Regions from separate parts of the Phyllobacterium sp. SB3 genome, predicted to be linked through region 3. Evidence: predicted binding sites of a transcription regulator. Region 3 holds the regulator's gene; each other region holds the start of a gene.
The links. Region 3 encodes LexA, which represses DNA repair genes until DNA is damaged. Its sites were predicted from a motif close to TGTTCNNNNTGTGTTCNG; they were not measured.
Positions count from the first base shown of each region.

Region 1: the regulator LexA is predicted to act here: its motif matches at 1,906-1,923, upstream of ABKW30_RS28910 (glycosyl transferase family 2).
Region 2: the regulator LexA is predicted to act here: its motif matches at 2,598-2,615, upstream of ABKW30_RS13585 (UvrD-helicase domain-containing protein).

Region 1 covers NZ_JBDYKI010000016.1:4,826-8,853, reverse strand. Annotated here, with positions in the region: gene ABKW30_RS28920 (4-(cytidine 5'-diphospho)-2-C-methyl-D-erythritol kinase) at 1-798, shown strand, start outside; gene moaB (molybdenum cofactor biosynthesis protein B) at 801-1,349, shown strand; gene ABKW30_RS28910 (glycosyl transferase family 2) at 1,351-1,887, opposite strand; gene ABKW30_RS28905 (PA0069 family radical SAM protein) at 1,992-3,143, shown strand; gene ABKW30_RS28900 (ribonuclease HII) at 3,264-3,923, shown strand.
Region 2 covers NZ_JBDYKI010000003.1:498,382-502,409, forward strand. Annotated here, with positions in the region: gene ABKW30_RS13580 (helix-turn-helix transcriptional regulator) at 1-108, shown strand, start outside; gene ABKW30_RS13585 (UvrD-helicase domain-containing protein) at 112-2,553, opposite strand; gene ABKW30_RS13590 (glucose/quinate/shikimate family membrane-bound PQQ-dependent dehydrogenase) at 2,811-4,028, shown strand, end outside.
Region 3 covers NZ_JBDYKI010000004.1:539,399-543,426, reverse strand. Annotated here, with positions in the region: partial or broken gene ABKW30_RS18080 (ComEC/Rec2 family competence protein) at 1-171, shown strand, start outside; gene lexA (transcriptional repressor LexA) at 899-1,615, opposite strand; gene ABKW30_RS18070 (substrate-binding domain-containing protein) at 1,777-2,799, opposite strand; gene ABKW30_RS18065 (ABC transporter substrate-binding protein) at 3,081-4,028, shown strand, end outside.

The DNA of each region.
Region 1 (4,028 bases), on a different contig from region 3:
GGATATCATCTTCTGGACAGCCTTGTGGTATTTGCCGGTTTTGGAGACAAGATCACCGTTAAACGTGCCAATGCCGATTCATTTCATCTATCCGGCCCCTATGGTGATGGGCTTCCCGCCGACAGTTCGAACCTTGTATTGAAGGCGCGGGACAGGCTGCGTGCCGAGTTTCCCGACGAAGCTTTTCCGGTCGCCATCAATCTGGATAAACACTTGCCAATTGCCTCGGGTATCGGCGGAGGTTCGAGCGACGCGGCTTCAACCTTGAAAGCACTGGTCTCCCTTTGGTGTATCCGTATCGATCCTGCCAGACTCAACAATATCGGACTGAGTTTAGGTGCAGATGTGCCCATGTGCCTGCACGGCAGACCTGTGGTTGCCCGAGGCATTGGCGAAGAGTTGGAAAAGGTTGCCACCGTCCCCCGCCTGCCGATGGTTCTCGTCAATGATGGCAATGCAATTTCTACGCCTCAAGTTTTCAACGCCTTGAAAAAGCGGAATAATACCGGATTACCAGCCATTCCGGAGTTGAAAAATATCGCTGATGTTTGCGCTTATCTTGAGCAGACCAAAAACCATCTGTTTGCTGCAACGGCCGAGCTTCTACCCGAGATAGTGGAAACAATAGACGCTCTGAATTCGACTTCACCTCTGCTCGCACGGATGTCCGGATCAGGCGCCACCTGTTTTGCAATTTACGATAATGATGAGGCAGCTAGTGCTGCCGCTTCGCATTTGCGGAAGACCTATCCATCGTGGTTCGTGATCGAGACCCATAGCGCTGAAGAAGGACACTGACCTTGGAGCAGCATAAAGAGCGCGTTTTCGTACCCGTCAAAATTGCGGTTCTTACGGTATCGGATACGCGCACCCTCGATGACGACAAATCAGGCACAACGCTAGCCGATCGCATCGCAGCGGCAGGCCATATATTGGCAGACCGCGCCATTGTCACTGATGATGTGATCAAAATTCGCGAGCGCGTGCTTGCTTGGTCAAAGGACAAACAGATTGATGTTGTCATCACGACAGGCGGCACCGGATTTACCGGGCGGGATGTGACGCCGGAGGCGCTTGAGCCGATATTCGAGAAGAGAATGGATGGGTTTTCCGAAGTCTTTCACAGGATTTCCTATGACAAGATCGGGACTTCCACGATCCAGTCCCGTGCAACTGGCGGCGTCGTAAACGCTACTTTCGTGTTTGCATTACCGGGCTCGCCCGGGGCCTGCAAGGATGCCTGGGACAATATTCTCCAGTACCAGCTTGATTATCGCCACATGCCCTGCAATTTCGTCGAGATCATGCCTCGTCTCGATGAGCATCTCAAAAGAACCGGAAAAGCCTAGTCTATCCTGTCGGAATAATTTCTGCCCGCAGGCGCTTCATTGCGAGACCGCGTGCCAGATCGGCTGCCTTCTTCTCTGGCTTCAGCAAGGCCATCGCTTGCCGCTTGGAGATCAAAAGCCCATCGGCAATAGGGCTACGCTTCGAGAAAAGCCTGTTGAACAACGGCTTGCGGTGAGCATGTGAGCAGGTGAAACAGGCGGGCCCCTGCGCGCGCTCGACATGGACAGCGACGGGCTCAATCCACCCATCAAGCAGCCTTGCACCGGGTTCTATAAGCAAAAACCACTCGCTGCGCGCCCGCCGGAAACCATCGATCAGTGTCTGATCCTGAAGGAAGATGCAGCCAGCTGCATCAGCCACGCGGTGAGTCTGGTCCGAGGAGCCATAATCGACGACAATCACGTCACTCAAAAGTCCCTCGACAGCTCCACCAACCAGTCCCGCAAGCGTTCTGGCCAACAGTTCGTCTGAGTTCCGGGTTTCAATCAGGACGGAGATCATATCTAGCCAATATATCAATGTGACTAGAATTTCCATCAATCGTTTTATCTAAATTGTTCTTGATTTGTTCTCATAATTTGATAGGAATAGATTCACGTTGTAGTGCCGCCGAATCGGCGTACTTGGCAAGGAGAACGCAGATGAACATTGTAGTGCAGGCGGACAAGGCCGCATTCGGAAGCGGCCGAGCACAACATGCCAACGCGTTGATCGAAGATGCCGGCTTGCGAATAGATGGAGAGCGCCGACGCGGGCGCGGTGCGGGAATGAACCCTACCGGGCGCTTCGAAGCAGAAAGCCGCCACGTCTATGATGATGGTTGGGAAACCATTGAGGATCTCCCGCCATTCAAGACAGAGGTGCAGCTCGAAAAGCCGCGTACGATCATAACCCGTAATGACTCGCCTGACATAAGTTTTGACCGGTCTATCAACCCATATCGTGGTTGCGAGCATGGATGCATCTACTGCTTTGCCCGCCCGACACATAGCTATATGGGGCTGTCCGCCGGTCTCGATTTTGAGTCAAAACTCTTCGCCAAACCTGATGCCGCGAAGATGCTGGATAAGGAATTGTCCAAGCCCGGATATACGGCAAAGACAATTGCCATAGGAACCAATACCGACCCCTATCAACCCATCGAGAAGAAATGGCGCATCATGCGTGACATTCTTCAGGTGCTGGAGGCTCATCAGCATCCTGTTGGAATCGTTACGAAATCTGCATTGGTCGTGCGGGATCAGGACATCCTCTCCCGTATGGCTGAGAAGGGTCTTGCCAAGGTTTGCCTGTCAGTCACGACACTGGATGGAAAGCTTGCCCGTACCATGGAGCCGCGTGCATCAACGCCTACGCGGCGGCTGCAAGCCCTGAGAAGCCTTTCGGAAGCAGGGATTCCGGTTGGCGTTATGGTCGCCCCACTTATTCCGGGGTTGAACGATCACGAGATCGAACGCATCCTTGACAGTGCCCGCGCCATGGGTGCGCTGGAGGCTGGGTATGTCCTGCTTCGACTGCCGCTGGAAGTTAGCCCATTGTTCAAGGAATGGCTGCTTCGCAACTATCCGGATCGTTACCGGCATGTTCTTTCACTGGTTCGATCCATGCGCGACGGCAAGGATTACGATGCCGAATGGGGTAAGCGCATGCGGGGCGAAGGCCCCTATGCATGGCAAATCGGACGACGTTTTGAGATCGCTGCTAAGCGGCTTGGCATCAATATAAACAAGAAGCGCCTACGGACTGATCTTTTCTCACCAACACCCGGAAGCGAGCAACTAACGCTGTTTTAGAAACACCCTTCCGTCAGGCCCGATCCCCATCCCCGCCTGACGGTAACCTTGAGTAGCCTTGCCCCATCGGCTGCTCAGGGACTTGCAGAGAATCAGGACGAATGCGAGAGTCGCCGCAAGATGTCTCGATCACGTTCTGATTCTCTGCTGCTTCCCTTGACTGCTGACAAGCCCGACTTTGCCAGCGAGAGGAAATTGATGCGTTCCGGTATCCAGTTTATTGCCGGTATCGATGAGGCAGGCCGTGGGCCGCTGGCGGGTCCTGTGGTTGCGGCCGCAGTTATTCTTGACCCCAAGAAAATCCCTGATGGACTTGATGATTCGAAACGCCTGACGGCAAAGCGCCGCGAAGAACTATTTGAAATCATTATAAAAAATGCATTGGCTTGTGGAATATCCAGTATTTCCGCGCCAGCGATCGATGCGACGAACATTCTAAAAGCTGCTCTTGAGGCAATGCGCCGGGCAACACATGGACTTGCAATCATTCCGGGCCATGCATTGATTGATGGCAGAGATGTTGCTCCCGGACTGCCCTGCCCGGCCACAGCCATGATCAAAGGCGATCAGCGTTCGGTTTCCATCGCCGCAGCGTCGATACTTGCCAAGGTTACAAGAGACAGGATGATGAGCCAGACCGGGCAATACTATCCGCTTTACGGGCTGGAATCACATGCAGGCTACGGTACGGAAATTCATCGCAATGCGATGGAGGAGCATGGGCCTGTTGTTGGCCTGCACCGCTTCAGCTTTTCGCCACTCAAAGAGCGCCAAGCCTGATTTCAATCGGGCACAACTAAATTGCAATCGGCGATAGCGAATTTGCTGCAAAAATCATCAATTTTTCTGACATTCTTCAGGTTTTCGCTCGCAAGTTCCAGACAT
Region 2 (4,028 bases), on a different contig from region 3:
CAACCTTATCTGTCAGAAATTGAAAACGGCTCGAAAGATGGCTCTTTGTCAGTCATGAAACGTATCGCCACTATCCTGAATGTAACGCTTGACGATCTAGCGGGCTAACGCTCAAATCCCTTTCACGAAACTATCCAGCACGCGTTTTTGTCCGGCCTTGTCGAAATCGATTGTCAGCTTGTTGCCTTCAATGGATGAAACATTGCCATTGCCAAACTTTATGTGGAACACACGGTCGCCGACGTCGAAATTCGAAGGCGTTTCGCTCACGGACTTGGCGACAAGCTCACCATCAATAGTGCGGCCTTTGACCGAACCACGCCCCGCACCATGGCCAGAGTCGGTCTCGCCATAACCAATGCGCTCTACGCGTGCGCCCGACCGTGAACCCCAATTATTGCGGGTCGCATCGGAGCGGTTTTGTTGGGCCCTTTGCCAGCCGGGTGTGGAATATGTATTTTCGAATGGATCGGCACGGTCGAAACGGGACTGGCCGTAACTGCCGCGGCCGCCATATCCGCCATAGCTATCGCCGCTGGCGACGACTTCCACATGGTCTTCGGGCAGTTCTTCGAGAAAGCGGGAAGGAATGGTCGACTGCCACAGACCGTGAATACGGCGGTTGGAGACAAACCATATATGCAGGTTTTTCTTGGCGCGCGTCAGCCCGACATAGGCGAGACGGCGCTCTTCTTCCAACCCGGAACGCCCACCTTCATCCAGCGCGCGCTGATGCGGAAACAGGCCTTCTTCCCAGCCGGGAAGGATGACCGTTTCAAACTCCAGACCTTTTGCTGAATGCAGCGTCATGATGTTCACTGCATCAAGATTTTCGTTCTGCTCAGCATCCATGACGAGTGCTACGTGCTCAAGGAACGAACGTAGTGACTCATATTCCTCCATCGAGCGGATAAGTTCTTTGAGATTTTCAAGCCGTCCGGGAGCTTCGGCGGAACGATCAGCCTGCCACATGGCCGTATAGCCGGACTCGTCGAGAATTTTCTCGGCCAGTTCCGTGTGGGGGATTGAATCGATCTGCGATTGCCAGCGCCGGAAATTTTCCACCACTTCGCGCATAGCGGAACGCGGCTTGGGCTTCAGTTCTTCCGTTTCAACAAGGTCCGCGGCTGCATCAAGCATGCTGATGTCCTTGGCCCGCGAATAATCATGTACCTGTCTTATCGCAGCTTCGCCGAGACCGCGCTTCGGATTGTTAATGATGCGCTCAAGCGCCAGATCATCCGAACCTTGGGCGACGACGCGGAAATAGGCCAGCGCATCGCGAATTTCCATGCGCTCGTAGAAGCGCGGGCCGCCGACAACGCGGTAGTTCAGACCAAGCGTGACAAAACGATCTTCAAACTCACGCATCTGAAACGAGGCGCGTACGAGAATGGCAATATCGTTGAGGTTGTGGCCTTTGCGCTGAGCTTGCTCAATCTCTTCGCCGACGGCGCGGGCCTCTTCCTCGGAGTCCCAACCGGCGTGAACATTGACCTTGGTATCTTCCGGATTTGGCGCATCGGTAAAAAGCGTTTTGCCCAGTCGTCCCTCATTATGCGAAATGAGATAGGACGCCGTGCCGAGAATATGGGCTGTTGAGCGATAATTACGCTCCAGCCTGATAACCACTGCGCCGGGAAAATCTTTCTCAAACCGCAGGATGTTATCGACTTCCGCCCCGCGCCAGCCATAGATTGACTGGTCATCATCACCGACACAGCAAACATTCTTCGAGCCCTGCGCGATCAGGCGAAGCCACATATATTGCGCCGTATTGGTGTCCTGATACTCGTCTACGAGAATGTAGCGGAATTTCGCGTGATATTCCTTGAGGATGTCGGGATAGGCGCGAAAAATGCGGATCGGATGGCAAAGCAGATCGCCGAAGTCGCAGGCGTTTAATGTCTTCAGGCGGTTCTGGTAGGCGGTATAAAGCTCGCGCCCCTTACCATTGGCAAAGGAGCGTGCGTCGCCTTCAGGAATTTCCGAAGGTCCAAGACCCTTGTTCTTCCAACCATCGATCATCAGGGCAAACTGCTTGGCCGGCCAGCGTTTATCGTCCAGACCTTCGGCCTGTATGATCTGCTTTATGAGACGGATGACATCATCCGTATCCAGAATGGTGAAGTCGGAACGAAGGCCTACCAGTTCCGCGTGACGACGCAGAAGTTTAACGCCGATAGAGTGGAACGTACCCAGCCAGGGCATGCCCTCAACAGCGCCGCCGACGAGAACGCCAATGCGTTCCTTCATCTCTCGCGCCGCCTTGTTGGTAAAGGTAACGGCGAGGATCTGGCTTGGCCAGGCTTTGCCCAGAGACAGGATATGCGCGATACGCGAGGTCAGAACGCGGGTTTTGCCGGTGCCTGCCCCTGCCAGGACGAGTACCGGTCCTTCGGTTGTTTCAACCGCCAGTCGCTGTTCCGGGTTTAGGCCGTTGAGATAGGATGGCGCGCTACGGGCCTGCATGGCGCGCGCAGCTATTCCCGAAGGCTGGCGTGGCACATCAGGTTCGTCGAAAAATGGAATATCGTCAGGCAATCCAGACATTTGAACCCAATGTAGTGATTCGGTACCGAAAAACCAGAAAAATGCGATACAAAAAGAGAACAATTACAATTGGTGCGCGATTTTCAGTTGAAGCGTGCGGTTGAAATATCAAGTCTTCATATTGCGTCGCCCGATATATGAGCTTACCCATTTTAATTAGTGACTCGTTGACTTCAAGGTTTTGACAGCCGCTGGCGCATTCGCTGCCTCATGTCAGGACCATCAGTTTTGATTGGGCTTGGAAAGGGACTCTCCCCATGGCAATCACTCTCACGGCACTTGTTTTCCTTCTCATTGGCGCAGCGCTTGGTGTTGGCGGTGTCTGGCTCGCGGTTCTCGGTGGCAGCTGGTATTACATTATCGCCGCACTCGCGTTCCTTGTGGTTGCCTTGCTCCTGTTCCGCAGGCGGTCATCCGCGCTGCTGCTTTACGCGTTGCTGGTCATAGGCACGCTCGGTTGGGCCATATGGGAAATCGGTTTCGATTGGTGGCAGCTCGCGCCTCGTGGCGGTGTCATCATGGTTCTCGGCCTTTGGCTGCTTACACCATGGATAAGAAGAGGTTTGACCTCAACATCTGGCGGCCCGACTGCTGCACTGTCCGTTGCTGTGGTGGCCGCGCTGGTTGTTGCCGGTTATTCGATGAGCCAGGACCCAATTCAGATTACGGGAGAGTTGAGCAAGGAAATCGTCTCGGATGCGGTCGATCTTGGCGGCAACATGCCTGTTGGCGACTGGCATCAATATGGGCGCACGCCCTACGGCCAGCGTTATTCGCCGCTGAAGGAGATAACCACGGACAATGTCGACAAGCTGCAAGTTGCCTGGACCTACCAGACAGGTGACGTGAAGCTGCCGGAAGATGTCGGCGAAACGACGTATCAGGTTACGCCTCTGAAGGTTCGCGATACGCTGTTCATTTGTACACCGCATAATTGGGCGATCGCGCTCGATGCCGCCACTGGCAAGGAAAAGTGGAAATTCGATTCGAATTCCGGAATGAATCCGGATCGTCAGCATCAAACCTGCCGTGGCGTTTCCTATTATGCCGATCCTGCTGCAACACCGGGACAGCCGTGCGCCGAGAGGGTCTATCTGCCGACTTCCGATGCCCGTCTTATTGCGCTGGATGCTGCAAACGGTCAGGTCTGTCCGTCCTTTGCCGATAAGGGCACGCTGCATCTTGAAAAAGGCATGCCATACAATCCTGCAGGTTATTATTACTCCACGTCACCGCCCGTTGTTGCGGCTGGCAAGATTATTGTTGGTGGTGCGGTCAACGATAACTACTCGACGCAGGAACAATCCGGCGTTATCCGTGCCTTTGACATCAATACCGGCGCTCTTGTCTGGAACTGGGATTCAGGCAATCCGGATGTAACGACGCCGTTGCCTGAGGGCCAGACATACACGCACAATTCACCCAATAGCTGGTCTGTTTCCAGCGCCGATGAAAAACTCGGCTTGCTCTATGTG
Region 3 (4,028 bases):
GGCCTGCTCGCCATGCCTTTCGATCTCGATTGGCTGCCGTTCGCTGTCATGGGGCAGGGTATTGAATTGGTCATCATCATCGCAAAAGCTGTGGCATCCCACTCGCCCAGCGGAAACCTTGGCTTGATGCCCCCGTTGACGCTTATTCTTTTGGCCACAGCGCTTCTGCTGCTGGTGTTTCTTTCAACGTGGCTGCGGTTGTGTGCTTTACCGCTTCTTGTATTGGCGTTTATTGTCATGGGGAATTCGAACGAGCCGAGCATAATGATTTCAGAAGACGGCAAACTCGTTGCTCTAAGGACCAGCGAAGGAAACCTCGCCATCAACAGGGCAGTGGGAAGCGCATTTCATCTGAAAAACTGGCAGCAAGGATATGGTGCAGATGAACTCATTAAGCCTGTAGGAGCTGGGCTTGCTGTCAACGACACGCAATTCGAATGCTTTGAGCGGGTTTGCACCGCACGGGAGCCGGGAGGACTGGTTCTTGCATATACGGACGATCCTGAAAAAATGACCGATGCATGCATGTCAGGTGATATTGTTATTCTTGCCTATGCAGCCGAAGCCCCTACGTGCCGGGATGCTGGCGTATTGACGATTTCAAAACGCGATCTGGCAATTAAAGGGGCGATGGAAATAAGCTTCGACAATTCGCAATCCAAAAATAATTCAGAATCGAAAAACCCGGCGGATGCACTTTCACACCGCCTGCAAACTGCCCAGATGACATATGCTGTTGGGCAATCTAATCGACCCTGGAATACCTATCGCAATTATTCACGTGCTGCGCGAAATCTTCCTGACAAGCGCTCAAAGGAGAACTCTGGCAGCTTTCGTAACAACGCCCTGCAGGAGCGTATTCTTTCAGCGAGCCCATTCCTGCTCCTGATGCCGCAACTCAATAGCGACGTATCAGGCCGACCAATTTGCCCTGCACCTGAACCCGGTCTGGTCCAAAAATTCGTGTTTCATAGGCTGGATTCGCTGCTTCAAGTGCAATTGATGCACCCTTGCGCCGGAACCGCTTCAAGGTTGCTTCCTCATCGTCAACAAGAGCAACGACGATTTCACCGGGGCTGGCTGTATCGCCGCGTTTTATGACAACGGTGTCGCCATCAAAAATTCCGGCCTCGATCATGGAGTCACCCTTGACCTCAAGTGCATAGTGCTCGCCGCTGCCAATCATATCTGGCGGAAGGTTCAGCATATGAGTCTGGTTCTGGATTGCAGCGATAGGCACACCGGCAGCAATCCGGCCCATAACCGGAATACTGATCATGTTTGCAGCAACGATGTCTGCTGAGCTTGCTTGAGGGCGAGGCGGCGCAATATTGCGGCCGAGGCTGCCTTCTATGACACTTGGGGAGAACTTACGCTGGGCATTCAGTCCCGGCGCTATCGAATCCGGAAGGCGGAGCACTTCCAGGGCCCGGGCCCTATTTGCAAGGCGCCGAATAAAGCCTCGTTCCTCCAGCGCTGTGATAAGGCGGTGGATGCCCGATTTGGATGCGAGATCCAAGGCATCCTTCATCTCATCAAATGAGGGAGGGATACCCGTTTCCTTCAACCGTTCATGAATGAAAAGCAGAAGTTCATGTTGTTTGCGCGTGAGCATGGGGCGATCCTTCAGCGTGGAATCGGAAAAACAAAACCAGAACAAACACTATATGTTCCAGTTGTGTTCCACAAGGATTAATATCTGGTATAAACCAGCCACTTATAGCACACGACGGTAAAAATTAGACGAAACGTTGTGAAAAAGGCGAGAAGCGCCGATTAGCTGCTTACAGGAGGCCCGCTTGACTGGCGGACAATAAGGTCCACCGGCCAAAGTTCGTGAATGTCATCAACTGGCTCTCCATCAAGCACGCGCACGAGCATTTCAGCAATCCGGGTGGCCGCAGCCCGCATCGACGACCGCGTCGTGGTCATCGATGGCACCATGTTGCTGGCGTTGAGATAGGGGAAAACGTCATCATGCGTGATGAGCGACACCTGTTTGCCGAGTTGATAGCCATTATTGCGTACGGCACGAGCGACGCCCAGAGCAGTCATCATTGATCCCGCAATAATAGCCGTCGGCTGTGGTGTGCATGCAAGCAGGCGCTGCGTTTCGCGGAAGCCGATTTCATCGGAGAAACGGTCATGCACGATGAACCGCGAATCTATTTCAATACCGCGTTCGCCAAGTGCTTGCCGATAACCAAGCTCGCGATGTTCGGAGAATGTGAACCCCCTCAAGCCATCGATCATGGCGATATGGCGGTGCCCGAGATCAAGCAAATGGCTCGCCGCCTGATAAAACGCGCCCTGATTATCGATGTCGAGCCACGCGTGCGGTTTGCCGACATTGGTGCGTCCATGCAGAACAAAAGGAAACTTTGCGTCGATCAGCATCGAAACGCGCTCATCCACGAGAGACGGGTGAGAGACAATGATGGCATCGACGCGCTTGCTGGAAATCAGGCGCTTGTAGACCGAGATTTCATCATTGTCGACGAGAGGACTGATGAGGAAGTCTATTTCGTCATGCGCAAGGCGTTCTGCCAAGCCGGCAAGAAACTCGGCTGTGTGCGGTCCGAAACGCTGGCTTGATTCAGCGGGAACGATAATGCCGATGGCGCCAACGCGGCCCATGGCGAGCCGCCGGGCATTTGCATTTGCACTATAGCCGAACTTTAACGCCGCCTTGTTGACCCGCTCGCGCGTCGCTTCATTGACTTCAGGATAGCCGTTCAATGCCCGGCTAACTGTCGTCTGCGAAAGGCTGAGTTTATCAGCAAGTTCTTTAAGCTTCATGCCGGATGTCCAAACTACGTTCCGATCTGTGCGGTCCATCATCTAACTCAGCTTACTATAACCATACTTCAAAGCGCTTTAAATGATCAGAACAATTTTATTTGTACGATTACAGGCGTTCATAAACTATTTATTGACAATCGATTTGCGTTTTGACACCTTCCATCCAAAGCGCTTTGGATTGGTTAATTTCATCACTGATGCGCTTGAGGAGGGGTTTATCGATTGGGGTTACCTGCCGTCCGGCACTGGCGATCCATCAAACATTTTTGGGAGGGTTTATGAAAAAGAGTTCAATTCTTGCAGGTGCCCTGCTTGCAGCGCTTCTGTCTTCCGGTGCCTACGCGGCAAATCTTTCTATAGTTTACAGCTCGACCGGTAATGAGACTGCTGAGCTACGCAAGCAGCTTGACCGGTTTGAGAAAGAGACTGGAAATAAAGTTTCGATTGTTGCCATGCCATCCAGCAGCTCGGACAATTTCGGCCAGTACCGCCTTTGGCTGGCCGCCGGAAACACCGACATTGATGTCTACAAGACCGACGTGGTTTGGGCGCCGCAGCTATCGGAACAGTTCCTCGACTTGACTGAAGCGGCGAAAGACGTCGTCGATCAGCATTTCCCTTCAATTATTGAAAGTCAAACCGTTGACGGAAAGCTCGTAGCTTTACCGTTATATACGGACGCACCCGCGCTTTACTATCGCAAGGATCTTCTTGAGAAATACAAGAAACCGGTCCCGAAAACCTGGGATGAAATGGCTGCGACCGCCAAGGAAATACAGGATGCCGAGCGTCAAGCCGGTAACAAGGGAATATATGGATTTGTATTTCAGGGAAACGCTTATGAGGGCCTGACCTGTAACGCTCTGGAGTGGGTCAAATCATCCGGTGGTGGCCAGATCGTCGAGGCAGACGGTACAATTTCGATCAATAATCCTGATGCAATTGCGGCTATCGATCGCGCGAAAGGCTGGATCGATACAATTTCGCCGAAAGGTGCGTTGGCTTATCAGGAAGAAGAGTCGCGTGGTGTCTGGCAAACGGGCAATTCCGTGTTCATGAGAAACTGGCCCTATGCTTATTCTCTAAGCCAGGGTGCAGACAGCGCCATCAAAGGTAAATTCGACGTTGCGCCGCTTCCGGTGGGCAAAGAGGGCGAGAAATCTGCTGCAACGCTGGGTGGCTGGAATCTGGCTGTTTCAAAGTATTCGAAGTCGCCGGAAGAGGCT